Regions from separate parts of the Gottfriedia acidiceleris genome, predicted to be linked through region 1. Evidence: a T-box and tRNA genes for the amino acid it is inferred to sense, from the RefSeq annotation. Region 1 holds a T-box; the other regions hold tRNA genes.

What was found. The T-box of region 1 lies ahead of metG (methionine--tRNA ligase). A T-box ahead of a tRNA ligase gene usually reads a tRNA of that ligase, here a tRNA-Met.
Region 2: it encodes a tRNA-Met, which carries the amino acid that the T-box ahead of metG (methionine--tRNA ligase) is inferred to sense. The anticodon was not compared.
Region 3: it encodes a tRNA-Met, which carries the amino acid that the T-box ahead of metG (methionine--tRNA ligase) is inferred to sense. The anticodon was not compared.

Annotation. Positions count from the first base shown of each region.
Region 1 is NZ_CP096034.1:872,791-882,872, forward strand. It holds gene MY490_RS04110 (LysE family translocator) at 1-335, shown strand, start outside; gene MY490_RS04115 (hypothetical protein) at 536-841, opposite strand; gene MY490_RS04120 (DoxX family protein) at 1,177-1,551, shown strand; partial or broken gene MY490_RS04125 (pyridine nucleotide-disulfide oxidoreductase) at 1,710-1,847, shown strand; gene MY490_RS04130 (DUF2935 domain-containing protein) at 2,080-2,841, shown strand; gene MY490_RS04135 (pentapeptide repeat-containing protein) at 3,105-3,578, opposite strand; T-box leader at 3,773-4,046, shown strand; gene metG (methionine--tRNA ligase) at 4,100-5,737, shown strand; gene MY490_RS04145 (PhzF family phenazine biosynthesis protein) at 6,379-7,269, shown strand; gene MY490_RS04150 (HD domain-containing protein) at 7,288-8,262, shown strand; gene MY490_RS04155 (GNAT family N-acetyltransferase) at 8,318-8,992, shown strand; gene MY490_RS04160 (Na+/H+ antiporter NhaC family protein) at 9,148-10,082, shown strand, end outside.
Region 2 is NZ_CP096034.1:71,086-81,167, reverse strand. It holds gene tilS (tRNA lysidine(34) synthetase TilS) at 1-1,147, opposite strand, end outside; gene MY490_RS00390 (protein kinase domain-containing protein) at 1,219-2,340, opposite strand; gene MY490_RS00385 (VWA domain-containing protein) at 2,309-3,043, opposite strand; gene spoIIE (stage II sporulation protein E) at 3,123-5,597, opposite strand; tRNA gene MY490_RS00375 (tRNA-Glu) at 5,922-5,993, opposite strand; tRNA gene MY490_RS00370 (tRNA-Met) at 6,005-6,081, opposite strand; gene MY490_RS00365 (S1 domain-containing RNA-binding protein) at 6,234-6,704, opposite strand; gene MY490_RS00360 (FtsB family cell division protein) at 6,790-7,167, opposite strand; gene yabQ (spore cortex biosynthesis protein YabQ) at 7,168-7,779, opposite strand; gene yabP (sporulation protein YabP) at 7,776-8,081, opposite strand; gene MY490_RS00345 (RNA-binding S4 domain-containing protein) at 8,172-8,441, opposite strand; gene mazG (bifunctional methyltransferase/pyrophosphohydrolase YabN) at 8,476-9,930, opposite strand; gene MY490_RS00335 (putative polysaccharide biosynthesis protein) at 9,949-10,082, opposite strand, start outside.
Region 3 is NZ_CP096034.1:254,364-264,445, forward strand. It holds tRNA gene MY490_RS01380 (tRNA-Pro) at 1-51, shown strand, start outside; tRNA gene MY490_RS01385 (tRNA-Gly) at 57-130, shown strand; rRNA gene MY490_RS01390 (16S ribosomal RNA) at 213-1,762, shown strand; rRNA gene MY490_RS01395 (23S ribosomal RNA) at 1,915-4,852, shown strand; rRNA gene rrf (5S ribosomal RNA) at 4,908-5,023, shown strand; tRNA gene MY490_RS01405 (tRNA-Met) at 5,208-5,284, shown strand; tRNA gene MY490_RS01410 (tRNA-Asp) at 5,290-5,365, shown strand; gene tsaE (tRNA (adenosine(37)-N6)-threonylcarbamoyltransferase complex ATPase subunit type 1 TsaE) at 5,768-6,235, shown strand; gene tsaB (tRNA (adenosine(37)-N6)-threonylcarbamoyltransferase complex dimerization subunit type 1 TsaB) at 6,216-6,908, shown strand; gene rimI (ribosomal protein S18-alanine N-acetyltransferase) at 6,918-7,370, shown strand; gene tsaD (tRNA (adenosine(37)-N6)-threonylcarbamoyltransferase complex transferase subunit TsaD) at 7,367-8,389, shown strand; gene MY490_RS01435 (ABC-F family ATP-binding cassette domain-containing protein) at 8,606-10,082, opposite strand, start outside.

The DNA.
Region 1 (10,082 bases):
TTCGAGCAGCCGAAGTTGACAAATTAAATATCCCTAAAGTATATGTGCAAGGTATTTTAACGAGCTTAACAAATCCCAAAGTATCATTATTTTTTCTTTCGTTCCTTCCACAATTCATTGATACAAAGGCTTCTGGTCCGATTCCTTTTCTGATCTTAGGACTGACTTTTACAACAACTGGGTTGTTATGGTGTTTATTTGTTGCTTATTTTTCTTCTTATGTAACAAAGAAACTAAGAGGAAACCAGAAAATTGGAATGGTTTTAAACAAAGTAACTGGAATAATTTTTATTGGTTTGGGTATTAAGCTCCTTCAAATAAAAGCTCCTAACTAAACTTATTAAAAACCTGATGCCCCCTAAAATATAAAAGTTTATGTGAATGAAAATATAAAGAATTCCTTCAGAAACAATATCTGAAGGAATTTTTTATATTTGTTATGCAAACTAATGCATGCGTTAGCCAACCATGAATCCTCTGTTTCACAAAAGTGAATGGTAGCTTTTATTCTAATCTAATAGTATTTGCATAAGAATTAAAAATTTATCGTTTTTTTCGGTAAAACCTTTGGGTCTTTTATTAGAGATGCAACGTTCTTCCCTTTGTTAAACCTTACATTATTAAGCCAATAAATAAACGCACCTTCATCATAACTCAGTCCATATTTCTCCTTGTTGTCCTCATCAACACCAAAAGATACCCAGAAAGGATGGTCATTATTTCTATCATATAACCATCTAAAAAAATCTTGTTGCAGTTGACGGATATTTCTTCCTACTTTTGCAGGACATCTAATATAAACTGTATCATCTTCGTATTCAAATTCAATTTTTACAAACAACTTTAACTTCCCCCATCCGATTGATCTATCAAGTAATTATAGCATTTCTTATTCAACTAACCTGCCATTTAGTTGTATAAGAAAATCAACAATCTGCTTTAACAGAGACAAAAATAAAGAAATTATATGTATTTAATGGAGGTGTAGGAGGACTAAAGACCCAGTAGGAACGTGAAGGCCTAGCTCATGCTAAAGCGAGCATACTTAGTTGAAATCAACAAGATATTACATATTTAATTAAACATTCTAATCAAAATTTTAGATAGAATAGTTACTTTTGTAGTAATATGTGCTTTTTTCAATTGCATATATATTAGTAAAGGGGTGATAAAAAAATGGATATTTTATCAATTATCTTTCAAATTTTATTAGCTCTTATGTTTTTAATTGCTGGTTTAGGTAAAGTTTTTGGTTCAAAAACGAGTGTTGAAAGTTTTAATCACTTGAAATTAGCACAATGGTTTAGAGTAATTACTGGATTAGTAGAATTAGTTGGAGCAGTTTCACTGGTTATTGGATTTTGGGAAGAAAGTTGGGTTCCAGCGGGTGGTTTATTATTAGGAGTTGTGGCAATCGGTGGAATAATATCACATATCCGTGTTAAGGATTCGTTTAAACAAACTTTTACAATATTATTATTAGGCATTATTGCGTTTGTACTTTTATGGATTAATTATTCTGATCTCTCAAGTTTCCCGGGATTTAATTAATTTGCGAGAATATATACAGGTATTAATAAGGTATTAATAAAAGCCGACAGAATAATAAATACAGTACTTAAATCAATCTTATATGTAACAAGGAGCAATTTTAATAATGTATGATATCGTAATGATCGGCGCTAAGACCGGCTGGAGCAAGTGCTGCTTTATTTGCAGCGGGAACTGTTGTAGGGACTAGTGTTCATACCATCATTACAGCAGGTGATGGAGCAAAAGTTGCGATTAATGTTATTAGTCAATTAGATGGGAAACGATATGTTGATCACGATGTTTTGAAATCATAATTTATGATTAAATAAATAATTTAGCGTTACTTCTATTGAAGTAATGCTTTTTTTTTATAAACTATTTTAAATTTTGATAGACTAATAGCTATTCTATTTAAAAAGATGTATCTGTAATAATTCATTTTTTCATCAATATATTAGAATGAAATGAATTATGTTAGGAGGGGTCCGATTGTCGGATGCATTTATAGCACGTTCCTTAGATGAGATTCTGTTTTGGTCAAGGATCATGAAAGAACATGCACTCTTTCTTAAATTAGGCTTTAATTGTGATGATACTGAGTTAATTCAAGAAGCAGATCAATTTTATCAAGTTTTTGAAGCAATAGGAAATAAAGCCCAATCATTTTCGCTTCAAACGGATCCTCAGCAAATTAAGCAGTTTAATAATGAGGTTCATCAAGCAGCTTCTATGATTTGGGCCTATAAGCGGAAAATCCTTAATTTACTCCTTACTTGTAAAATAACGGGCAATAACTTTCCTTTATTAGTTGACCATACAAGTAGAGAAGCGGCCTATTTTGCAAATCGCTTGACTGAATTAAATAATGGTCAACTCCAACCGCTACCTGCTGCAATTATCCAGGAAAATGTTTTCTTTTTAAGAATTATGGCAGACCATGCAAAATTTATAGGACATTTATTAGACCCATCAGAAAGAAAACTAGTAGATCAAGCGAGGGAATTTAGCCATGATTTTGATCAGCTTTTATATCAAGCCGTAGATTTAGAGTCAATGAGACCACAATCTGAAACAGTTCCGATACTTGACCAATTCCTTGATGAAAACCGAGTATCGGTAAAATCACTTAGAGACTTTAAGAAAACAGCTCGCGACCTAATAGAAGCATGTAGAATTAAAAGTATCATTCACCCACTGCTAGCAGACCATGTATTTAGAGAAGCAGATCGATTTTTGCATATAATTGACGCGTTCGAAGCACAGTTAACAGGGAATGGAAACAGAAATGTTGTACTGGACGACCATTAAAAACAACGCAAGTTAGCAAAATAGAAATGAAAAAAGAATCTGATTAAAGATTCTTTTTTTATTGCGCGTTTGAAATAAAACATAGTTGGAAAAATCTAAAATATAAAACCCTACTCATAAACGGTTCATGGGCAAGTATAAGGGTAAGAAGAAGAATATAGGTTACTCATGAGTGGTTCATGAGTAAGTAAAAAAGAAAAAAGTAGAAATCACAAATCACAAATCACCTTATTCATAACAGTGGGAACTTATTTATGTAGAAATTATTCCCTCTGTCTATAACTCTTTAACAAATCCTCAATTAAAATGCCATTAATTTTCAATCCTGATAAATTGCAATTATTAATTTCGACATGACTTAAATCACAGTCCGTGAACTGACTATTTGTTAAATTGCATTTTTCAAATTTAATAGAATTAGAGTGATCTTCAAGATTTAGATCTTCCGGAATCACAATATTGCGGAAGCTTGATCCAGTTAAATGAACATGATCAATTACTAAGTCTCTTAAATTCCCATTTGTTATTTTTGTATTAGATAAATTAACATCTGAAATTCGAGTTCCGAATAAATTCACGTCATTTAATTCTAGATTTCTCATATTTGCATTTGTAAATTTCGAATTTGCCAAGCTTACATTAGTAAAGTCTAAGTTTTCAGCTCTTACTTCACTAAATGTTGAAAAAGACATATCTGTTTTTTGTAACTCAAATAATGCAGTCTTCCAATTTGACATTACATCTCCTCCTAAAGCTTTGATAATTGAATATATTTAACTTAAAACCCGAGTATCCCTTCACTCTTAATCATTTTTAATTTCGACAAATAGTTGAATCAACTTTTATTTTGTAACTTATACTATATAAAAATCTTCTTTTGAAATAGTTTGACTTTTCGATATTTTTTTTATAAAATCTTTTTAACATTTGAATAAAAGCAATGAAGAGGAAAAGTAGAATAATGTTATTTTTTACAGAGAGCTTCGGTAGCTGAAAAGAAGCAAGAATACTTATTTGAACAATGGCCTCGGAGCTTCGTACTGAACGTATACTTTCTATTAGTAGGCTACGACAAGAGTTGGCACTTGTTACCAAAGTCACAGTATATAAGCATTTTTATGCTTTTTGTACTTGCTAAGACAAATGTATGCAAATACTTTGTGAACTAAGGTGGTACCACGTGGATATTAAACCTCGTCCTTATCTTTTTATAGATAGGGGCGAGGTTTTTTGCATTTATAAATTAGGAGGAATTGGAATGGACATTTTTATTGGAGGAGCTTGGCCTTATGCAAATGGTTCATTACATTTGGGGCATATTGCAGCTTTACTGCCAGGTGATATTCTAGCTCGATATTTTCGTTTGAAAAAAGCGAATGTATTATACGTTTCAGGAAGTGACTGTAATGGTACACCTATTGCTATTAAAGCAAAACAAGAAAATGTAACTTATAAAGAAATTGCAGATCGTTACCACCTTGAATTCGAGGATAACTTTAAGAAATTAGGATTTACCTATGATTTTTATACAAGGACAGACGCAAAACATCATCATAATACTGTACAAGAAATTTTCTTAACTTTATTACAAAATGGGTTAATTTATAAAAAAGAAATTGAACAATGCTATTGTGAAGAATTTGAACAATTCTTACCAGATCGTTATGTAGAAGGAAATTGTCCAAATTGTGGTCAACATGCGCGTGGAGATCAGTGTGATTATTGCTCTGCTATTTTAGATCCTTTAGAATTATTAAATAAAACTTGTAAGCTATGTGGAAATCCTCCATCCGTAAAAAACACAGAGCACTTTTATTTTTCATTAAGTAAGTTACAAGATAAGCTTAATGAATATCTTGAATTTGCTAAAATGAGTGGATGCTGGCGTTCGAATGCTATCCAATTAACAGAACGATATTTAAATGAAGGGCTTCATGACCGAGCAGTATCAAGGGATTTGCCAAATGGAGTAAGCGTACCAGTAAAAGGGTATGAAAAGAAGAAAATTTATGTGTGGATCGAAGCAGTGTCTGGTTATTATTCGGCAAGTAAACAATGGGCACTTAGCACTAATCAAGATGACATTAGCTTTTGGAAAAAAGAAACAACATCATATTATATTCATGGTAAAGACAATATACCGTTCCATTCAATTATTTGGCCAGCTATTTTAATTGGTTTAAAAAAAGATGCTCTTCCAACTCATATTGTTTCAAATGAATATTTGACTCTTGAGAAGAAAAAACTGTCCACTAGTAAAAACTGGGCAGTATGGGTACCATATCTAATCGAAAAATATCATCCAGATTCAATCCGATATTTTTTAACAATAAATGCTCCAGAAAATAGAGACACTGATTTTTCTTGGAGGGAATTTATTTATAGTCATAATAGTGAACTATTAGGCGCATATGGGAACTTTGTAAACCGCACATTAAAGTTTCTTGAAAAGTACTATAATGGTGAAGTCCCAAATGGGGAAATAGAACAATCATTTAGATTCGAAATTAATGGGCTTTATAAGTCAGTTGGTTCACAGATTGAATCGGCTAATTTCAAAAAGGCCATAGAGGAAGTGTTTGAATTTATCCGAACTGCAAATAAATATTTTGATGAAGCTGCGCCTTGGAAACAAGTTAAGGAGAATTTTATCGGGTGCCATAACACGATGGTGAGTTGTATATATGCTATTGCCAATCTGGCGCAAATCTTACATCCAATCTTACCTTTTTCGAGTAATGAAATAAAAGAAATGCTAAATCTACCAAAATTTGAATGGAAGGAAATTTCTCCAGTTTTAGTAAAAATTAACGAGGTAAAGCCTCTTTTTGACAGAATTCATGTAGGTAGAATAGAGGAAGAATTAGAACAGTTAAATAACCAATCTAAAAAGTAAAAGATAAAAGATCCAAAAATAAGAGTTGCGCCTGTTGAAGTGAAATATTCATCAGGATCGATGATTACAGATGTTTTATGCCATCCATCAATATCAGGTGTTGCTTCACCAGTTGTACGAGGGGCAAATTTAATATAAAGCATGAGTAATAGAGCAAATAGACCAACAAATGGTGCAGTAGATGAAAATGGCATTTAAAATAAAGGGCAATTAAAAATGATATAAAATATAAAGCTATAATTGATATACTTAATTTTAAGAATTGTTTAAGCCAGTAATTGCGTCGATTGATTGGTTGGTCGCGTAATACTTCTTTCATTTTCTGTGCATCCTTGTATCGGAAATATAATCCGACTGGCCATGCGATTAAGAAGCAGATTAATGTAAAGGACAAGCATAGTATAAGTTTTCCTCCGAAAGCTGTTATAAATAATGACATATTTTCCTCCAAAATTTTAATGATAATTACTATTTTATCAAACTTTCAAATTAAAAATATTGGGAAAATATAAAATCATATAGAAAATGTAATCGTTTTATTTAACTTGTTTAATAATGTTTATTATAAAATGATTGAATATAAGCACTATTCTAGCAATCTCATAACATTATATGTACCTAAAAACTAAATGAGGTGAAAAATGAAAAAAATTACTGTATACCATTATGATGCTTTTAGTAAAGAGCCCAATAAAGGAAATCCAGCTGGAGTCGTTTTAGATTGCGATTCTTTGACTGATTATGAAATGCAGGATATTGCGAAACAAGTCGGATTTAATGAAACTTCATTTCTATTAAATTCGAAAGTTGCTGATCATAAAATTCGTTATTTTACACCAGGGCATGAAATGGATTTATGTGGTCACGGGACAATGGCAGTAATATATGCTTTGGTTACTAGAGGGATAATTAAGTTTAAAAGTGAGTTAACGATAGAAACAAAAGCTGGGATTTTGCCGATTAAGATTCATAATTCGAATAATGAAATCTACATAAAGATGAAACAAAAAACACCAGAGTTTGTAGAGTTTAAAGGATCGATTGATGAAGTAGCGTCTTCAATTGGTCTTAGTGTAGAAGAAATCGATAAAAGTCTACCAACTCTTTACGGAAGTACAGGTGCCTGGAATTTACTTTTACCGATAAAAAGTTTATCTTCATTTGAAAAGATGAAATCTAATAATCAACTTTTTCCAAGTATTTTGTCTGAAATTCCAAAAGCGTCCGTTCATCCATTTTGCTTAGAAACATACGATTCAAATGCAGATTTTCATGCTCGCCATTTTTCCTCTGCATTTTCGGGAACGATTGAAGATCCGGTTACAGGTACTGCCTCTGGGATTTTGGGAGCTTATTATGCTAAATATATTAGTAATGATGTTAATGATGCAATTGAATTAGTTGTTGAGCAAGGAACTGAAATTCAAAAAGACGGACGTGTAAAAGTAAATGTAAAAAGAGTTAATTCGACTTATGATATAGAAATTACTGGAAATGCTGTTTATGTTAAGGAAATGGAATTTCAAATATAAAATGAAATGGAGTACAGTATGATTTTGAACGATAGGCTATATGGACAATACAATATTGATCAAGTTCTTGTTGAATTAATCGAAACAAAACCAATTCAACGGTTAAAAAGAATTCATCAAGCTGGTGCTACTGTTTTAGTGGATCATCATTTTAATGGAACCCGATATGACCATTCTATTGGCGTTATGTTGTTAATAAAAAGGTTAGGGGGTTCTATCAAGGAACAAATAGCAGGTTTATTACATGATGTTTCTCACACAGCATTTTCTCATGTTATTGATTTTGTTTTTGATAATAGTGAAGAAAATTACCATGAAACAATCTTTGAAAAAGTAATTTTAGATTCGGAGATACCTTCTATACTTGAAAAATATCAAATCGATATTAAAGAAATTTTTGATATAGATAAATGGGAAATACTTGAAAAGGAGCTTCCGAAGTTATGTGCAGATCGAATAGATTATACATTAAGAGATATGCACACATATTTTGGAATACCTAAAAAAGAAATTGAATTATTTTTAAATTCATTAGTTATTGTAAATGGAGAAATCTGTGTAAACTCTATTGAAATGGCGGAGTGGTTTACAGTGATTTATTACAAACTTGCTATAGATTATTTTTTAGGACCGATTAGCATTTATTCATATGATTCACTTTCAAAGATTATTAAACTAGCATTACAAAAAGGAATTAGTAAGTTAGACGATTTATTATTGGACGATATGCAGTTAATGACATTAATTCAAGAAAGTAATGATAAAGAAATTCAAGAATTAATAAACAGTTTATATGCAAAAGTTGAGCTCGAAGAAAATGAACAGGATTATGATATTCATCGTAAAGGTAAAAGAAGGATTATCGATGTACCTGTATCATTAGACGGAAAAACTGTCCAACTGTCATCTCTTTTATCAGACAATATTGCTAAAATGAATAAGATCGCAATTGAAAAGTCTGAAAAAGGAACATTTGTAAAAATTAAAAGATAGAGTAAAAAAAATTTGAAGTTGTAAATTAAGTAGTTTGAAGCTAGGGGGAGTCCTTTTGAAATCAGAGCTAGAACTTATGGAGATGCATATTAACGTATTATTTAAACACAATGAAGTTGGAAAAATAACACAAATAAATGAACCACCATATACAGAAGCACCACGATTTTATATAGGAAGCACCAAAATGGGAAATGTGAAAAGGTTTTTAGATAGTCTTAAAAATGAGGAACTAATCGAAATAGAGAAAGCCTTAGACACGAACTCTAGTATACCTTTAATAAATATCATGCAGATTTTAAGTAAAACTCATCAGATAGACAGTTTATGGATGGGTCCAGCATATGTATTTCAAACAGTTGGCAAAGTATCATCGAAAGCAATAAAAATTACCCAGGCAAATAAACAATACTTATTACCAAACTTTCCTTATACATATGAGGAGCTAGAATTTAAAGAACCATGTTACGCAATTATTGAAAATGACATTGCTGTGTCGATTTGCTGTAGTGCCAGACAATCAGCCGAAGCTGCTGAAGCAAGCGTATATACACTCGAGGATTTTCGTGGAAAAGAGTATGGATTAATCGTTTCAAATGCATGGGCTGCGGATATCCAAGGCCAAGGACGAACTGCTTTGTATAGTACATCATGGGATAATTATGCATCTCAAGCAGTCGCACGAAAATTAAAATTAGTTCAATATGGAACGGATTTACATTTTAGTTAAAAGCAACTATATTTTTGTGCAAAAGCATTGCTTCTTATATTGAAGTAGTGCTTTTTAATTGAAATATATGTGTATTATTAATTGAAAGCTAATATAATTAATGATGATATTTAATCAATTTTATGTAATAAATCTGTTTGAAAGAAGGGGAAGTGTTGGAGAACCAATTTTCAGTTAAACAGGCAAGTTTCCTAATATTAGTAACTTTGGCTGGAATAATTAGTTCCGTCATATTACATATCTCTCTCGTATTTGGAATTTTACCAGGATTAATTTTTTTAGTCGTATTAAGTTTAAAAAGAGGATATGCAGTTAGAAATATTATGAAATTAAGCTATCAAGGAATGGGAAAAGTTAAAATTGTTCTGTTTATCTTATTTTTAATTAGCTTTTTACTTCCATCTTGGTATTTATCAGGAACGATCACATCGATGGTATCGATTACTTTACAGGCAATTAATCCACATCATTTTTTTGTGTTTTGTTTTTTAACGACGATGATTTTTTCAATGATTTTGGGTTCGTCGATTGGAACATTAAGTGCCTTAGGAGTTCCTCTTATTAGTAGTGCCATACTATTACATATACCTGTGGAAATATCGGCTGGAGCGGTTATTTCGGGTGCATTTGTTGGTGATCGAACGTCACCTTTTTCAAGCGCACATCAACTTTTAGCTAATATTCTTGAAACAACTGTCAAAAAACAAGGTAAAGCGATGCTTTTTACATCAATTACTGCTGTATTCGTAACAATCATATTTTTTAGTGTAATGGATTTACAGTTTGCGCAAGGAATTACCCAGACACATCATGAAATCGTGAGCAATAAGGGGATTTCATTCATTCAATTTATTCCACCGATTTTATTAGTTGTACTTGTTTTATTTCGAATTAACATTATTTACTCCTATGTCATTAGTATTTTATCTGGAAGTTTAATAGCTTTGTTTAATGGAATTTCTTTTAGTAAAATTGTGCATTCGTTTTGGCACGGAATCAATGGACTTGGTGGAGGGCTAAGTCATATGTATAGCTTGTTATTGTTTATTGCTATAGCAGGGATTTATAATGCATTGTTGGAGGAGCTTAA
Region 2 (10,082 bases), 800 kb from region 1:
TGAGTGGAAAAGAAACATCCTTGACAGAACACATAAATATGTCGTTTTTTTGCTCAAAACATTGATTGTTTAATTCAACTTTAATTGAAAAACCATTTGGTAGTTCGTATTCGCCAGGCTCATTAATAGAAATAGTATAATCCTTCACATTCGTTTGTTCGAATGTAAAGATGCATTCATTATATGAACGTGTGACAAAAAGTCCTCCGGGTAAATGCTGCTCCCACGTAGATTTTTCATTTCGTAATAAAGTCAGAATTGAATTAAGATGCCCTTGTGTCAAGCCTTTAGGGATAGATAGGTAGACATAATCTAATATTAGTTGAATACATCTTCTTTGTAAAGATATAGGCACATTTAAAAACTGTCTAACGTCAATAGTGACTGCTTGCTTTTTTTTATTTTTTATAACTGTATTCATTGCGTCTTCAGTTAATTCCATTAAATATAGATCATCTTCCAATTGCTGTCTGCTAAACTGCTGGAATCTTTTATGTGCAGTTGGATTTTCTTCAAAAATAAAAGGTAGAATATGATGTCTAAATCGATTTCTTGTGTAAACATCTTTATCATTACTTGGATCTTTTCGAGGGATAATACCTTGTTCGTGACAATATGTAGTTAATGCTTGTTTTCTTAAATCTAAAAATGGACGAATAATTTCGCCTGTACTAAAAGATCTCTTTTCCCTAATGCCAGCGTAACCGACCTGCGAGCTACCTCTTACTAACCGCATCAATATCGTTTCAACTTGGTCCTCTCCATGGTGACCTAACGCTAAATAATTCGCTTCATATTTCTTCATCGTTTCATCAAAGAAACGATATCGACATTCCCTTGCCGCCAATTGACTACTTAAACCCGTTTCCTCGATATACTGATTCACATTTATGCTCTTACCTTCATATTGAACGTTATTTTGGAGGCTCCAGTTCTTGACATATTCTAAATCATCTAAAGATTCTTGTCCTCTAAACATATGATCTACATGTGCAATAATAATCGAGAACGCATATTCTTCTCTAATTGATAAAAAAGAATGGGCTAACGCCATTGAATCTGGACCTCCAGAAACACCAATCACAATTACACTATTTCTGTTAATATCGTTTTGTTTTATAAATTCCTTTAATTGATTAATTACCATTTACCTATACTCCTAATGAAAGTAAAATTCATATCTATATGTTACCATTCACACACTTGGAGTACTATAATTTACAGCTGATAATAAAAATATAATGCATAGGCCAAGCCCATTAACAAGAGGATGGTCGATGTTTCGAACCAGTGAATTCTTTTTTTCTTTTGCTTCACCTGGACATTGTTCCCTGCTCTTGTCTGTGTTGATTGGTTAGGTTTTTGATTCTGACTAGCTGAATGTCTAGGTTGATTTGTAGGCTGACTATGTTTTTTTGATTGTGTGGATTGATTCGTATTCTGATTTTGCTTTTTCGATTGCCTTGTTTGGTTCATCGTTTGTGCAGCAGTAGCTTGATCCTTCTTATTCTTCCTCTTTTTAGTAGCATTTATTTTTTGTTCATACATTAATAGAGCTTGTTTCATAGCACTTGCATTAACATACTCCCCTTTTAATCCTTTCATTAGAAATTCTTTATATGGATTAAGGGTTTGTGTTTCCGTTATTACTTGTTCAATTTGATTTATTCCCAATCCGTTTTTTAAAAATTGCTTTTTACAATGCAAGTGGATAAAAATCATCGTAACAGCAAATAAGTCATAGGAAACTTCCGCTTTCCTAGAACCTAAGCCCCAGTATCCACGATCAAAGAACTCCGTAAACTCTTTAACTGCACGTCCAATTTGAGTAACTCCTCCAAAATCAATCCACTGGATTTTATTTGGTTCTTTTGTAACAAGTAGATTATCTGTTTTTAAATCTCCAAAAATAAAGCCTTTATGGTGTAATTTATCTAACAATGATAAAACTTGTATGATAAAAATACTAGTCCATTCCATTCCATTTCTTTCAATAAAATTTGGTAAACTTACACCATTTACGTATTCCATAACATAGTAATAGCAGCATTCATTTGTTCCTGGATTTAAATAGTCATCTACATCGATAAAAGAAGGCCCAAGGATTGAATCCTGGACCTGTGTGATTTTTTTTAAAACATTTACTTCGTTCGTTATATTAGTAGAATCTTTACTCAGCTTAATAGCAACATCTCCAGTTTTTCCAGAAGCTAGATAAACTGTTCCATTTGCCCCATTTCCAAGTAAACTCTTAATTTCGTATTTGTTTTTATTCCACTTTCCAGTAATGAGAGTCCCAGGCGCTAAATTAATCTGCCCATTCAATTGATTGTTCATCATCACCATTATTACCTCTATTGTAGTTTTGTTCGTTAAAATAGTTTAAAGCCTCACGTATAGCAGGACCGGTTGGCGTCATGCCGCCCATCGTTAACTTAGGAAAAATTGTGTTTAGTTTTTCTAACTTAGGTGTCCAATCTAGTAATTTGTCTACATCATCATGTTTCCCGGGAAATATAAATAACGAGTAGGCATTTTCTCCTGTCCTTGAGTTTAAACTAATTTGCAAATCAAATAATGATTCCTTAACAGTTTCTAGTTTGTCTTTCATACTAGCACTCGTATCTACTAAAATAATAACTTCTAAACCTACAGTTTCGCCGATATCCTCTACAACCTCATATACTTCTTCTCGCTTTGAGGGAGGAAGTGATTCAATCGAATTGCTATCGCCTAAAATTTGTTTTAATTCTTTATTTACAAATCCTTGAATTGTTTGAGTCATCGCTTTTCTAGTAACCATTTGAACAGTTTGAGAAAGTTGCTTTGTGTAAACGACTTGACTAATCCCTCCACCTGCTCTAGCAATTTCCTCGATTTCCTTTAAACCGTCACCACTTTGCACATTTTCATCTAGTATTCCAATTACATTTACTGTAATACCGTATTCTTGTGCCAGACTTGAAACAGCTAACGGATCTTCGCCATGGTTTGAATAACCATCAGTTATTAATAGAATTTGTTTTAACTTTCCCTTATACATACAAAATCCCCTCCGCGTAAAAGTTGTTACCATTTTGTCCAATTGCGGGAGGGGATAAACCTTTATTTATTTTATTTTACTATGCCATTGCACTATATGATGAGATAGATGACCACTCTGGCAAGTTTCGTTTAACAACAGCAACCACAACCGTCATATCATCATTAATATCACCTGTATTCGAACGAATTACTTCCTCGAGTAACAACTCTGCTACTGATTGTGGATCATCCGTTTCAAATTCACTTATTTTTCGTTTCATCCACATTTCGTAATTTTCAACATGTTTAGGACCTTCAAAAATTCCATCACTCATCATAATTAATAAGTCTCCAGCTTTTAACTGCTCACTTACGACTTCTACATCAAATTCATCAATGATCCCGATTGGTAGATTACTACCTTCAATTTTAATAACTTGCTTACCTCGTTTCACAAAACTTGGTGATGAACCAATTTTTAAGAATTTTGCTGATGCATCGTGTAAATCGACCATCGCTAAATCTAGTGTAGCAAAGACCTCTTCCGTAGTACGTAAAGATAATATCGAATTAATCGATTTAATAGCGACGGTTTCTTCAATACCCGAATTTAATATTTTTTGAAGTAGTTTTAGTGTTTCATTACTTTCAATATGAGCTCGCTCACCATTTCCCATGCCATCACTAATCGCAATAGCGTGCTTCCCTGCTCCAACATCCATTATTTTAAATGCATCACCAGAAATAAAGCCTCCACCTTTAGCTGCAGTCGCAACCCCGGTTTCAATAACAAATGCCTTATCTGATCCAAATGTAACTAAGTAATTACCTCCATTGGGTATTGTCGCTGCCTCTTCTTTTAATACGACAATCGTCTCTTTTAAAATATCTGATAGAATTGGCGCAATTAATTTTTGGCATTCACCGTACTCGTTTTCAAACGGAATTAATATATCTATATCAATATTACCTTGCTCTAAGTTATAAATTTCAACTTGGCTAACATCAATTCCAAAGTTTAATAAAGCTTGTAAGATTTGGTCTTCCTGCAATTGATGATTTTCTTTTTCTCGTTGAATCTCTTTTGCAAAATCGACCATTACTTTTGAAACCCCGCGTAATTGCTCTGCCACTAATCTTCTACTTTCTTGAACTTGTTTTTTTAGCCTTTGATTGGCACGGAAGTAGAAAACCTCTTGCTTCATTAAATCTGCCATTTTTGAAGAACGTTGGCAATATTTCTCCCACTCTCTCATAAATTGGCCATTCTTAATGAGCTGATCCTTTTCAACTAAATGCATCATATTTTCCATGTATTGATATGTTCGATCACCATTGTTTGACCAACAATGATCCTTTTTCATACAACTATTACAGCACTTATTTGAAATACTACAAATAAACAGTTCTTCATCAGTTAGTTCGTCCTCAATATGTGCAAACTGGCTAGGCTGTGAAAAACTTGCAGATAATGCTTCAAACACGTTTGAAAATTGAGTAATCCGATTAGCCGTCAAATCTCTTATTTTACGCAAGTATTGTTGTTGATCTGTAGAATGTTCTTCTGTTCCTGGTACTAGTTTAGCTAATTGTTTTAGTAGGAAAGATGGTGTTATTAAGAATAAGACAATCGCAATTACTGATTCAATGATTGAAAAAATAATATCTGATTGTTTTTCAGCATAAAAGCTAATGAGGCATGTCCCAATTAATAAGCCAGCTGCCGCACCTAATCTTTTTCCCTCTTTAAGGAGGCCACCAAGTAATCCAGAGAATGCTAATAAGCTCATTTGATATAGACTCGAAACACTCGCTAAACTTAGTATAAGGCCTGTTACAACCCCTACTGTACAACCGACCGTTCCTCCGGCTACGAAGGCAAATAGTAAGACAATGTATCTAGTAACAATATGCTGAATAGATAAATCTTGAATATACCAATCAGTTGTCCCCGTCACAACCGAAGCTAAAAGAATAACTAAACATACGATTTCTTCAACACCTAAAAGCTGTTTTCTTTTAGGAATCGCGAGTAGAGGTACACTTTGGAAAAAGATCATCGTTAAAATAAAACTTAATCCCGCTTCAACTGAGGCCATCAAAACATCATACATTAGAACTTCTTGTTGAAAAGCATAAGTAATTAAAAGATGACTAATAAATACTGATAAAAAAACTTGAAAAGGTACTAAACCTATATAGTGTCGTTTAACTCTAGCGAAGAAAATATTAAGGATAAAAAATAGGATAATTGTGGCAAACGCGTAACTAACTGTTTCAATTGACACAGTTAATGAACCAATCATAAGAGCAACAAAAGCTATTCCAGTACGCTCACGTTTCATCATATAAACTGAGGCAAAAAACGGTAATACAAACGGGAGAATATGTGATAGTATCAACGCTCGTCCTAATAAAAATCCCGTTAAAAAGATTAGTAACCCCCAATCAAAGAATGCTCTCTCTAATTTGGATTTAATTGATTTAGAAGATTGCCGAAATACTGATTGAAATCCATTAGTAGGGACCAAGCTTGCTGAAGAATTAGATGACCCTCTTTGCAGTTTCGTCATATTTCCACCTCATCCGAATTGGTTTATTGAACATATTTTAACTTGTCCAATTGAAGGATTATGTCAAAATGACAAAGGCAAATAAAAGTTTTCTTCGACGGAAAAAGCTTTTACGTACAACTGTTTTACAAAATATGAGAAAAGCTAGCAGCATAATTTCTCTAATAGGGTAAAAGAAACGCAATTATTAAATTTTATGTCAATCGAAATTCAGAATAAAGAGAAAAAGTATGGAAGAAGAATGGATTTAAGAGATGGGGATGCATGTTCCTTAAAAAAAACGCCTAGCCTCTCTTATAGAGACCAAACGTTTTTGTTGTTGTATGACCCGTACGGGATTCGAACCCGTGTTACCGCCGTGAAAGGGCGGTGTCTTAACCACTTGACCAACGGGCCGTTAAAGGAAATGGTAGCGGCGGAGGGAGTCGAACCCACGACCTCACGGGTATGAACCGTACGCTCTAGCCAGCTGAGCTACACCGCCATTATCTTTAAACGACAAGATTTATATTATCATGGTACCAATTAACCGTCAACAGTTTTTTAGAATCTTATTTAATTATTTTTTCCATACAAAAACGCACCCATTAAAGAGTGCGTGTTCTATATACCTATTTATGTCCTGACAAGGTAGGATTAGCCTCGACGAGCTCCACGGCCACCACGTTTAGATTCCGTGTTACGTTTTAATGAAGCTAGACGGTCTTCACTGTCTTTTAAAAATTTACTCATTTTTTGATCAAATGTTTCTTTAACCGGACGTTGTTCCGAACGGTTTTGATTTTTGCCACGGTTTCCACCACCGCCGCCTCCATATGAAGGTCTGCTTTGACGAGGTCTTTGCTCACGCTCTCCCTCTTTTACTGGTGGACGTTCTTTCGCTTTTTTGATTGAAAGACCGATTTTACCGTCCTTTTCAACATTGATTACTTTTACTTCTACTTCATCGCCAACTTTTAAATGTTCGTTAATATCTTTAACATAGTTGTCAGCTACTTCACTAATGTGAACAAGTCCAGTTACTCCTTCTGGTAACTCTACAAAAGCACCAAAATTTGTAATCCCTGTAACTTTCCCACTAACTTTGCTGCCTACCTCAATTGACATAAAAAAAATGCTCCTCCTTAAAAATGTTTAACTGGATTTACTATATTATATAAAATAATAAAAACAAGTGTCAATGAAACGATAATTACTTGATATTAGGAAAAATTATTTCTCCCTTTTTAGAAAAAAATAAGTTTTTTCTAGCTAACTCAATAATATATTGATCATCGTTCAATTGGTCAATCATGCGCTTTGAATCCTCTACCGTACTCTTTGTTTTCTTTAGATCAACCTTTGCTAGCCTTAACTGCTTTACTTTAGATGAATACACATGTTGTTGTGTTACATAATGAGATTGTAATAAAAAGAATAGGGGGACAGTTAAAAAGCAGAATAATGAAATTCGTACTAAAAACTTTTTAAAACTCCTTCTCCTAGGCTTAACACCATGTTCCTCAACTAAAGTAATATTTTGTTTATCTTGAACTTGTCTAGTTAAATCCAATTTTCTCGCATGTTCCACCTATTTCTTCCTCCTATCTAAAAGGTCCTTTACTTTTTTAATAGTAGTAAGGAAGATATTCTTGAATTTTCCGAAAACTCCTTTAAATTGTATGAAATAGTTTTTGACTCGTTTTGGCACAAAAAACCAACATACTCTGCCGAAAAACAAAAGAATTGATAGTACAACGTTGTAAACTAAACGGATTAGTCGAATAAGAAGTCCATAAATAAACAAAAGAATGATAATTATTACCTGAATAATCCACTTTATAGGTTTTACAATAAATATTACGATCAACTTTACTATAATGCGATAAATGCTAATAACTAGTTGAATAACAAGTTCTAGTATTTTTTTATAAATAGTTCGAAAAAGACTTTGATATGCCGCATAACCACATAGTAAAGCTAATAGTAAATAAAACCTAAGTGCACCTTCATTAACTAAGTATAATACATAAAAAACTAGTAGAGCTTGAAAAATCCAAAATAATATATCAGTTGCAAATACAATCAATCGATTACGAGTACCTCGATATAAAAAACGATGGTATGTATCTAGTGCCATACCAAGATATGCACCCATACCGACCATCGCTATCATTGAGTAGAACTGAACGTTTAAGCTCATTTAAATAGCTTGCTAAAGATTCCTTTAGCTTTCCCCGAATTGTACTCGTCAATATAACAAAGTTCATTAATCTTTCCCTTGATTGCTACATGACCTTTTTCTACATCGAGGTTTTTCATTTGTAAATTATGACCTTTAATATGCAAAAAGCCTAAAGCTGTTTCTAATAGGAACTCTTCACTATCAAAGCTCTCAACCTGTTTTACTCCAGTAATCTCAAGATATCTTCTACTTTTTAACGATAAATCCTGCTCGATTATTTGGCTTGTATTTTTCGCATTTAACTCATACGGATTATTCATACTAGTCCCTCCATTTACATAAACTGTACCGCTTGTAAATCGATTCCTAATACAGTGTTATTTGTACAAGTATATGAAGGGACAACTTTTTTAGAACAAGCTATCTGACAGTTTTTCCTCGCTAATGATTGTATACATTGCATCTGCTTCTTCTTTTCGAACGGTTTCTTTAAGTAAATTAATTTTTGCTGTAACAATTTTTTGCCCGAATCGAATTTTTAACTCGTCATTTACTTTGACTTCTGTAGATGCTTTTGCAACTGTTCCATTGATCGTTATTCTTCCTTGATCAGCTACTTCTTTTGCAAGTGTACGACGCTTAATAATTCTCGATACTTTTAAAAATTTATCAAGTCTCATCATTTATTCTCCTTAATTTTCATTCAATTAGACATTATTCGTATTTTTTAGCTTCATTCCATATCTCATCCATTTCTTCAAGAGATACATCAGAAAATGTCTTATTTATTTCACGAAGTCTTGATTCAATATATTGAAAACGTTTTGTAAATTTCATATTTGTTTTTAAAATAGCTTCTTCAGGATTTACATCAATAAAACGTGCTAAATTAACAATACTAAATAACAGATCACCAAGTTCCGCTTCAACTTTAGACTGATCATTCAATTTGATGGCATCAAGCACTTCAGCTAACTCTTCGTTAACCTTATCTACCACTGGCGGTAGTTCCTTCCAATCAAACCCTACTTTCGCGGCCTTACTTTGAAGTTTCTCTGCTTTTAATATTCCTGAAAGATCCTTTGGTATTCCTGAAAGAACAGATTCAACGACATGTCCTTTTTCAGCTTGTTTTAATTCTTGCCAATTTTTTAATACGTCTTCCTCATCATTCACATGAACGGTTGAAAATACATGTGGGTGACGATAAATTAGCTTACTTACTAATCCTTGAATTACATCTTGGATTGAGAAATATCCTTCATCTTCTCCAATTTGGGCGTGTAACATGACTTGAAGTAATACATCTCCTAGCTCTTCAATAATATGATCGTCATCTTCTTCATCGATTGCTTCAAGTAGCTCATAAGCCTCTTCTAATAAGTACTTCTTTAATGATTCATGGGTTTGCTTTTGATCCCACGGACATCCATTAGGGCCTCTTAAAGTAGCAATGACAGAACGAAGTGTTTCAAATTGATGATACAGATCCTCTTCATTTTTAACTGGAGGTACATAAACACTTGTCAAATTATTAATTGATGTATCGCGATCTAATTCAAATAATGGTACCCTTCTTATTTGCTCACTTGAACTACCCGCTGCCGTGACTATTACGACTTCATAATCATCGGGTAGCTGCTCCATTAGCATTAATTTCGCATGAGAGGCAGTCATTTGATCGTAAACCTGGCAGATGATCAAATGCTGTCTAAACGTAATCGACTCTGCCTCTAAATCTGTTGCATCTACAAACTGGAAGCCTTCGATCGGATCAATTTTTAAACTTGTGAACATCGCATCTAAGAAGCTTTGTCCACCTTTGATGTCTAGCTGGATATTTCCTTTATCTGCAAGCTCTATTAATAGCTGAACAGTTTTTTCCGCTACAAGAGGATGGCCTGGTACAGCATATGTAATTGCACCTGCTTCAGAAGCTTTCACCAGTAGTTGAACAATTTCTTCATATACCTCTTCAAAACGATCATGTTTTTCATAAATTGCATCGAATGATTGGAACGTTAATCCTTCTGTTTCTAATTCACTTATAACAGGGTGGTCTTTTGTACGTAAATAAAGATTGTCAGTTTTTTGTAACTCTTTATAGATACCAAATGGAAGCTGATTAAGGTCACCTGCTCCTAAACCTAAAACTGTAATCTTGTTCATTTTGATCCTCCTGTTCTTTTAAGAAAGCCATTTTCTTAATTTTTCACTTTTAACGATTGAGCTTAGCTCTTCTACTGTAAATAACTTAATTTTTATTAATACAATCGCGAATACGATTGCACCTACAACCGCTGAAGATAGTGCCTCAACTA
Region 3 (10,082 bases), 620 kb from region 1:
ACCTGGTTTGGGACCAGGGGGTCGCAGGTTCAAATCCTGTCTTCCCGACCATTTTCGCGGGTGTAGTTTAATGGTAAAATAGAAGCCTTCCAAGCTTCGGTCGTGGGTTCGATTCCCATCACCCGCTCCATTATGAACTTTGAAAACTAAACAAAACATGAAGTAAACGTCAATTATTAGTTTTTTGAGCAACACAAGATTTAAACTTAACTTTTATGGAGAGTTTGATCCTGGCTCAGGACGAACGCTGGCGGCGTGCCTAATACATGCAAGTCGAGCGGACTAATGGGAGCTTGCTCCCGTTAGTTAGCGGCGGACGGGTGAGTAACACGTGGGCAACCTACCTGTAAGACTGGGATAACTTCGGGAAACCGGAGCTAATACCGGATGACATAAAGGAACTCCTGTTCCTTTATTGAAAGATGGCCTCGGCTATCACTTACAGATGGGCCCGCGGCGCATTAGCTAGTTGGTGAGGTAACGGCTCACCAAGGCGACGATGCGTAGCCGACCTGAGAGGGTGATCGGCCACACTGGGACTGAGACACGGCCCAGACTCCTACGGGAGGCAGCAGTAGGGAATCTTCCGCAATGGACGAAAGTCTGACGGAGCAACGCCGCGTGAGCGATGAAGGCCTTCGGGTCGTAAAGCTCTGTTGTTAGGGAAGAATAAGTGCTAGTTGAATAAGCTGGCACCTTGACGGTACCTAACCAGAAAGCCACGGCTAACTACGTGCCAGCAGCCGCGGTAATACGTAGGTGGCAAGCGTTGTCCGGAATTATTGGGCGTAAAGCGCGCGCAGGCGGTTTCTTAAGTCTGATGTGAAAGCCCCCGGCTCAACCGGGGAGGGTCATTGGAAACTGGGAAACTTGAGTGCAGAAGAGGAAAGTGGAATTCCAAGTGTAGCGGTGAAATGCGTAGAGATTTGGAGGAACACCAGTGGCGAAGGCGACTTTCTGGTCTGTAACTGACGCTGAGGCGCGAAAGCGTGGGGAGCAAACAGGATTAGATACCCTGGTAGTCCACGCTGTAAACGATGAGTGCTAAGTGTTAGAGGGTTTCCGCCCTTTAGTGCTGAAGTTAACGCATTAAGCACTCCGCCTGGGGAGTACGGTCGCAAGACTGAAACTCAAAGGAATTGACGGGGGCCCGCACAAGTGGTGGAGCATGTGGTTTAATTCGAAGCAACGCGAAGAACCTTACCAGGTCTTGACATCCTCTGACAACCCTAGAGATAGGGCTTTCCCTTCGGGGACAGAGTGACAGGTGGTGCATGGTTGTCGTCAGCTCGTGTCGTGAGATGTTGGGTTAAGTCCCGCAACGAGCGCAACCCTTGATCTTAGTTGCCAGCATTTAGTTGGGCACTCTAAGGTGACTGCCGGTGACAAACCGGAGGAAGGTGGGGATGACGTCAAATCATCATGCCCCTTATGACCTGGGCTACACACGTGCTACAATGGATAGTACAAAGGGTTGCAAGACCGCGAGGTGGAGCTAATCCCATAAAACTATTCTCAGTTCGGATTGTAGGCTGCAACTCGCCTACATGAAGCCGGAATCACTAGTAATCGCGGATCAGCATGCCGCGGTGAATACGTTCCCGGGCCTTGTACACACCGCCCGTCACACCACGAGAGTTTGTAACACCCGAAGTCGGTGGGGTAACCTTTTAGGGGCCAGCCGCCTAAGGTGGGACAGATGATTGGGGTGAAGTCGTAACAAGGTAGCCGTATCGGAAGGTGCGGCTGGATCACCTCCTTTCTATGGAGACATCATGAACCGATGGTTCATGTATGAAATGTTTCTTCATTGTTTTGTTTAGTTTTGAGAGTTCACTCTCAACTTTGTACCTTGAAAACTAGATAATGTCATTCATTAAACTGCGTAAGTTTAATTCAATTAGTTTTAAAATTAGTTAAGTTAGAAAGGGCGCACGGTGGATGCCTTGGCACTAGGAGTCGATGAAGGACGGGACTAACACCGATATGCTTCGGGGAGCTGTAAGTAAGCTTTGATCCGGAGATTTCCGAATGGGGAAACCCACTACTCGTAATGGAGTAGTATCTTTACCTGAATACATAGGGTACTGAGGACAGACCCAGGGAACTGAAACATCTAAGTACCTGGAGGAATAGAAAGCAATAGCGATTTCCTGAGTAGCGGCGAGCGAAACGGAAGATAGCCCAAACCAAGAGGCTTGCCTCTTGGGGTTGTAGGACACTCTATACGGAGTTACAAAGGAACGGGGTAAATGAAGCGACCTGGAAAGGTCCGTCAAAGAAGGTAAAAACCCTGTAGTTGAAACCTCGTTCCCTCTTGAGTGGATCCTGAGTACGGCGGAACACGTGAAATTCCGTCGGAATCTGGGAGGACCATCTCCCAAGGCTAAATACTACCTAGTGACCGATAGTGAACCAGTACCGTGAGGGAAAGGTGAAAAGCACCCCGGAAGGGGAGTGAAAGAGAACCTGAAACCGTGTGCTTACAAATAGTCAGAGCTCGTTAACGAGTGATGGCGTGCCTTTTGTAGAATGAACCGGCGAGTTACGATCCCGTGCAAGGTTAAGTTGAAGAGACGGAGCCGCAGCGAAAGCGAGTCTGAATAGGGCGATATAGTACGTGGTCGTAGACCCGAAACCGAGTGATCTACCCATGTCCAGGATGAAGTTCAGGTAACACTGAATGGAGGTCCGAACCCACGCACGTTGAAAAGTGCGGGGATGAGGTGTGGGTAGCGGAGAAATTCCAATCGAACTCGGAGATAGCTGGTTCTCCCCGAAATAGCTTTAGGGCTAGCCTTATGTGTTAGAGTCTTGGAGGTAGAGCACTGATTGGACTAGGGGCCCCCAACGGGTTACCGAATTCAGTCAAACTCCGAATGCCAATGACTTATCCATAGGAGTCAGACTACGAGTGATAAGATCCGTGGTCAAGAGGGAAACAGCCCAGACCGCCAGCTAAGGTCCCAAAGTATACGTTAAGTGGAAAAGGATGTGGAGTTGCTTAGACAACCAGGATGTTGGCTTAGAAGCAGCCACCATTTAAAGAGTGCGTAATAGCTCACTGGTCGAGTGACTCTGCGCCGAAAATGTAACGGGGCTAAACGTATCACCGAAGCTGCGGATTGATACCGTATGGTATCAGTGGTAGGGGAGCGTTCTAAGGGCGTTGAAGCTAGATCGTAAGGACTGGTGGAGCGCTTAGAAGTGAGAATGCCGGTATGAGTAGCGAAAGACGGGTGAGAATCCCGTCCACCGTATGCCTAAGGTTTCCTGGGGAAGGCTCGTCCTCCCAGGGTTAGTCAGGACCTAAGCCGAGGCCGAAAGGCGTAGGCGATGGACAACAGGTTGATATTCCTGTACCACCTCATTTCCGTTTGAGCAATGGAGGGACGCAGAAAGATAGGGTAAGCGCGCTGCTGGATATGCGCGTCCAAGCAATTAGGCTGATGTGTAGGAAAATCCGCACATCATAAGGCTGAGTTGTGATGGCGAGGGAAATATAGTACCGAAGTTCCTGATTCTACGCTGCCAAGAAAAGCTTCTAGCGAGGAAATAGGTGCCTGTACCGCAAACCGACACAGGTAGGCGAGGAGAGAATCCTAAGGTGAGCGAGAGAACTATGGTTAAGGAACTCGGCAAAATGACCCCGTAACTTCGGGAGAAGGGGTGCTCTTTTGGGTGTATGCCCGGGAGAGCCGCAGTGAAAAGGCCCAAGCGACTGTTTAGCAAAAACACAGGTCTCTGCGAAGCCGCAAGGCGAAGTATAGGGGCTGACGCCTGCCCGGTGCTGGAAGGTTAAGAGGAGGGGTTATCCCTTACGGGAGAAGCTCTGAATTGAAGCCCCAGTAAACGGCGGCCGTAACTATAACGGTCCTAAGGTAGCGAAATTCCTTGTCGGGTAAGTTCCGACCCGCACGAAAGGCGTAACGATTTGGGCACTGTCTCAACCATAGACTCGGTGAAATTATAGTACCTGTGAAGATGCAGGTTACCCGCGACAGGACGGAAAGACCCCGTGGAGCTTTACTGCAGCTTGATATTGAATTTTGGTACAGCTTGTACAGGATAGGTAGGAGCCTGAGAAGCCGGAGCGCTAGCTTCGGTGGAGGCGTCGGTGGGATACTACCCTGGCTGTATTGAAATTCTAACCTAGAGCCGTGATCCGGCTCGGAGACAGTGTCAGGTGGGCAGTTTGACTGGGGCGGTCGCCTCCTAAAGAGTAACGGAGGCGCCCAAAGGTTCCCTCAGAATGGTTGGAAATCATTCGAAGAGTGTAAAGGCATAAGGGAGCTTGACTGCGAGACCTACAAGTCGAGCAGGGACGAAAGTCGGGCTTAGTGATCCGGTGGTTCCGCATGGAAGGGCCATCGCTCAACGGATAAAAGCTACCCCGGGGATAACAGGCTTATCTCCCCCAAGAGTCCACATCGACGGGGAGGTTTGGCACCTCGATGTCGGCTCATCGCATCCTGGGGCTGTAGTCGGTCCCAAGGGTTGGGCTGTTCGCCCATTAAAGCGGTACGCGAGCTGGGTTCAGAACGTCGTGAGACAGTTCGGTCCCTATCCGTCGTGGGCGCAGGAAATTTGAGAGGAGCTGTCCTTAGTACGAGAGGACCGGGATGGACACACCGCTGGTGTACCAGTTGTTCTGCCAAGAGCATGGCTGGGTAGCTATGTGTGGAAGGGATAAGTGCTGAAAGCATCTAAGCATGAAGCCCCCCTCAAGATGAGATTTCCCATAGCGTTAAGCTAGTAAGACCCCTGAGAGACGATCAGGTTGATAGGTCAGAGGTGGAAGCGTGGTGACACGTGGAGCTGACTGATACTAATCGGTCGAGGACTTAACTAACAAGTTTGATAATGACATTATCTAGTTTTGAGGGTACGAAGTACAACTCTATAAATCAGGTGATTAGTGCGAAGAGGTCACACCCGTTCCCATACCGAACACGGCAGTTAAGCTCTTCAGCGTCGATGGTAGTTGGGGGTTTCCCCCTGTGAGAGTAGAACGTCGCCTGGTTTAGATTTTTTATGAAAATAAGTTATTTTCTTATAATCGCGGGGTGGAGCACGAACGAATATGCTTCGAAGAAATTACTTCAGCATACCAATCGAGCCGCTACTTGTATTAACATCCTGAGATTGGGATGGTCTTAACAGGGTAAAACTTCATGGATTTAAAAATTAAATTATTTTCTTATTATCGCGGGGTGGAGCAGTCTGGTAGCTCGTCGGGCTCATAACCCGAAGGTCGCAGGTTCAAATCCTGTCCCCGCAACCAAAAATGGTCCCGTGGTGTAGCGGTTAACATGCCTGCCTGTCACGCAGGAGATCGCCGGTTCGATCCCGGTCGGGACCGCCATACATACGATTCTTAAAACGAAACAAAAATTGTTTCGTTTTTTTTATTATTTTTGAAATGAGTAATATATAAATAGATTTTATTTGCAGGAGTATTACTTTTAACGATTATAACTGTTTAAAACAGAAGCCGACATAAGCTAAGGATGCTTAACTCAACCTTAATTAGGAAACTTGGGATGGTAGGAGATTACAAGGCGCTTATGCGACTAAAAGCCCAAGGTTACGCCATCGATAAGCAAGAGAAGTAACAAAATAAACGAAAACAATCTAAATATAAGTTTCAATAATTTATTGAAACTATTCAAAAGAATATTACTGTTTGACATCCGCTTAATGTTTTGAAATGATATAATATGGCAAAGTTAGAAATAGACGAGTTAGAATTTTGGTGGTGAAGTAATTGGAAATTGTTTTACATACAAATACTGAGGAAGAAACTCAAGAAATTGCATTTTTTCTCGGACAATTAGTGCAACAAAAAGATGTAATATTATTAGAAGGAGATCTTGGTGCTGGAAAGACCACTTTTACAAAAGGATTTGCTAAAGGTCTTGATGTAAAAAGAACGGTTAATAGCCCAACTTTTAATATTATTAAAGAATATAAAGGTAGAATTCCTCTATATCATATGGATGTTTATCGTTTAGAAGGTAGTAGTGAAGATTTAGGCTTTGATGAGTATTTTATGGGTGAAGGTGTTTGTGTTGTAGAATGGGCTCATTTAATTTCAGATTACCTACCAAATGAATTCTTAAAAATCATAATAACTCATGAAGAAAATGGTAGAATGATTACTTTTATTCCAAATGGATCTAGGTATGAATTTATTTGTAAGGAGTTAATAAACAATGACCGTTTTAGCAATTGATACATCTACTAATGTTATGGGGATTAGTCTAATAAAAGATCAATCTGTTATTGGAGAAACGATAACATTTATTAATAAAAACCATTCTGTACGATTAATGCCAGCAATTAGTACTTTAATGGAAGAATGCAATATAAAACCAAAGGAATTATCTAAAATAGTAGTTGCAAAAGGTCCAGGCTCTTATACAGGTGTACGCATTGGTGTCACTGTGGCTAAATCATTAGCTTTCACTTTAAATATTCCAATTATCGGAGTATCAAGTTTGAAGGTATTGGCTGCTAACGGGCGATATTTTAATGGATTAGTTTGTCCATTATTTGATGCAAGACGCAACTTATTATTTACAGGTCTTTATGATTTTAGAGGACAGGTTACTAATGAGGTATTAGAAGACTGCAATATTGACCGAAGTATATGGATTGAAAAGCTTAAATCTTATAATGAACAAATCTTATTTATTGGTAATGATGTATTAATTCATAAAGAATTTATTATTGAGCATTTAAAAGATAAAGCTGTCTTTGCAAAAGAAAGTATGAATAACCAGAGACCTAGTGAACTGTTTACATGTAGCTTAGAAGAAAAGGAAGAATCAGTTCATAATTTTGTACCAGAATATTTAAGATTATCAGAGGCAGAAGCTAATTGGCTTGCAAGCCAAGAAAAGTAGGAGGATATTATGATCTCATCGGTTGCTTTTCGTAAAATGAAAGAAGAAGATTTAGATCAAATAGTAGAAATTGAAAAACAATCATTCCCTACACCATGGACATATGATGCTTTTTATAATGAATTATATTCAAATCAATTTGCCAATTATATAGTGGCTGAAGTAGATGAGAAAATAATTGGTTATTGTGGATTATGGGTGGTTATTGACGAGGGACATATTACAAATATAGCTATTTTGCCAGATTATAGGGGAGTAGGTCTTGGCGAAAAGTTACTTCAGGCGGTAATGGAAACTGCTAAAAATCTTGGAGCTGATACATTAACTTTAGAAGTAAGGGTATCGAATCATGTAGCAATGGGACTATATCGAAAGCTGGGATTCCAAGATGGTGGTATTCGTAAAAGCTATTATACAGATAATTTTGAGGATGCATTAGTTATGTGGGTGAATTTGAAATGATAAATGAAAATTGTTTAATTATTGCTATAGAGACAAGCTGTGATGAAACTTCAGCAGCAGTTGTTAAAAATGGAAATGAAATTTTAAGTAATGTAGTAGCTACTCAAATAGATATTCATAAACGTTTTGGTGGAGTTGTACCTGAAGTTGCATCACGATTACATGTTGAGCAAATAACTTTAGTAATCGAAGAAGCAATGAAGCAAGCAAAGGTAGAATATGAAGAGCTAGCTGCTGTAGCAGTTACAGAAGGTCCAGGACTTGTTGGAGCTTTACTAATTGGGGTAAATGCTGCAAAAGCAATTGCATTTGCACATGGATTACCACTTATAGGAGTACACCACATTGCGGGTCATATTTATGCTAATCAACTTGTACAGCCCCTGCAATATCCACTATTAGCCTTAGTTGTTTCTGGTGGACATACGGAGCTTGTCTACATGAAGGAAGATGGCATTTTTGAAGTAATAGGTGAAACAAGGGATGATGCAGCAGGAGAAGCTTATGATAAGGTCGCTAGAACACTTAAATTACCTTATCCAGGTGGTCCTCACATTGATCGTCTAGCACAAGAAGGAAATGCAACGATTCCCTTTCCTAGAGCATGGTTAGAAGAGGGTAGCTATGATTTTAGTTTTAGTGGGTTAAAGTCATCAGTTATTAATTATATGCATAATGCTGAGCAAAGAGGCAAGGAAATTTCACCAGCTGATGTTGCAGCAAGCTTTCAAGAAAGTGTAATTGAAGTAATTGTTTCAAAAACAATTCAGGCTGCAAAAGAATATAATGTAAAACAAGTTTTATTGGCCGGAGGAGTTGCGGCTAATAAAGGGTTGAGAGCTTCATTACAAGAAGAGATGAATGCTTTGACTAATGTAGAATTAGTTATACCACCACTATCACTTTGTACAGATAATGCTGCTATGATTGGTGCGGCTGCATTTATCCGGTTAAAACAAGGAAAACTAGGTAATTTGGCATTAAACGGGAATCCAGGTTTGGATTTAGAGAATATGTAAGAAGTACTTATTCACAATTTTTCAATAAAATGTGGATAAGTACTTTTTATTTGTTAAAAACTTATTAAACTATGTGTACAAAATTGTGTATAACATTACTATTTTTCTGTGGATAATGTGTATAAACCTGTGTAAAAGCTAAATGATAATTGAATATATGTGGATAAATATGTAGATAAGAAAAAACGGATAGCAATTAGCTTATCCGTTTAGTCATTAATCTTGTAAGTTCTCCCATTCTTCCATTAGGTCTATTAACTTAGCTTCGATATCACTTTTCTTATTTGTTAATTCCTGTACTAATTGAAAATCACCGTAAACTTCTGGCTTACATAATTCTAGTTCGATTGTCTCTATATCAAGCTCAAATTGCGATATATTACTTTCAATTTCTTCTATACGGCGCTGAGTTTGACGGAGTTTTTTCTTCAATTCTTTGTCTTGTTGATAATCAGAAATTGGTTGAGAGGATTGTTTAACTTGTGCTAATGTAGCCTCTTTTTCTGCTTGTTCTTTTTCAAATGCTTCGTTTTTCTTAAATTGGTAATAGTCATAATCACCCAAATAAATTGATAATCCTGCTTTTGCTAGTTCAAAAGTTTTTGTGGATAATCTGTTCATAAAGTATCGATCATGAGAAACAAATAAAATCGTTCCAGGGTAATCTAATAAAGCATTCTCTAACACTTCTTTACTATCTAAATCTAAATGGTTAGTAGGCTCATCAAGAATTAGGAAATTAGCTTTTTTCATCATAAGCTTAGCCAAAGCTAATCTTGCCTTTTCTCCACCACTTAAAGAGTTAACAATTTTTGTCACATCATCTCCAGAAAATAAAAAGTTCCCTAATATTGTTCGAATCTCTTGTTCGGCCTTTAATGGATAATCATCCCAAAGTTCGTCTAATACTCTTTTATTAGAAGTTAGTTTTGCTTGCTCTTGATCATAGTATCCAACTGAAACATTTGCACCAAAATCAATTGTTCCCTGTAATTTTTCTAAATCTCCAATAATCGTTTTAAGTAAAGTCGATTTACCAACACCATTTGGACCGACTAATGCGACACTATCGCCTCGATTCAGTACAAATCTCATCGGTTGATCAATTGTTGGAATACGATCATAGCCAATATATAAATCTTGTACAGACAACACATCATTACCGCTTTGTTTTTCAATTGTAAATGAAAAATTAGCCGAAGATTCGTCTCCAAGTGGCCTGTCTAATCGAACCATACGATCTAATTGTTTCCTACGACTTTGAGCTCTTTTTGTAGTTGAAGCACGCGCAATATTACGCTGTACAAAATCTTCAAGTTTAGAGATTTCCTCTTGTTGCTTTTCGAACTGTTTTAACTCTTGTTCATATTGAGCTGCCTTTAGTTCAAGGTACTTACTATAATTACCAACAAATCGTTGATGCTTATGATTAGATATTTCATAAACAATATTAACAACTTGATCAAGAAAGTATCGATCGTGAGAAACGATTAAAACTGCACCAGGATATGACTGTAAGTAGCGCTCTAACCAACTTAGAGTGTCAATATCTAAATGGTTTGTAGGCTCATCCAGGATTAACAAATCAGGTTTTGTCAATAATAGCTTACCTAATGCCAGTCTTGTCTTTTGTCCACCGCTTAACGAGGAAATTTTTGTTTCGTAATCTTCATTACTAAAACCTAAACCACTA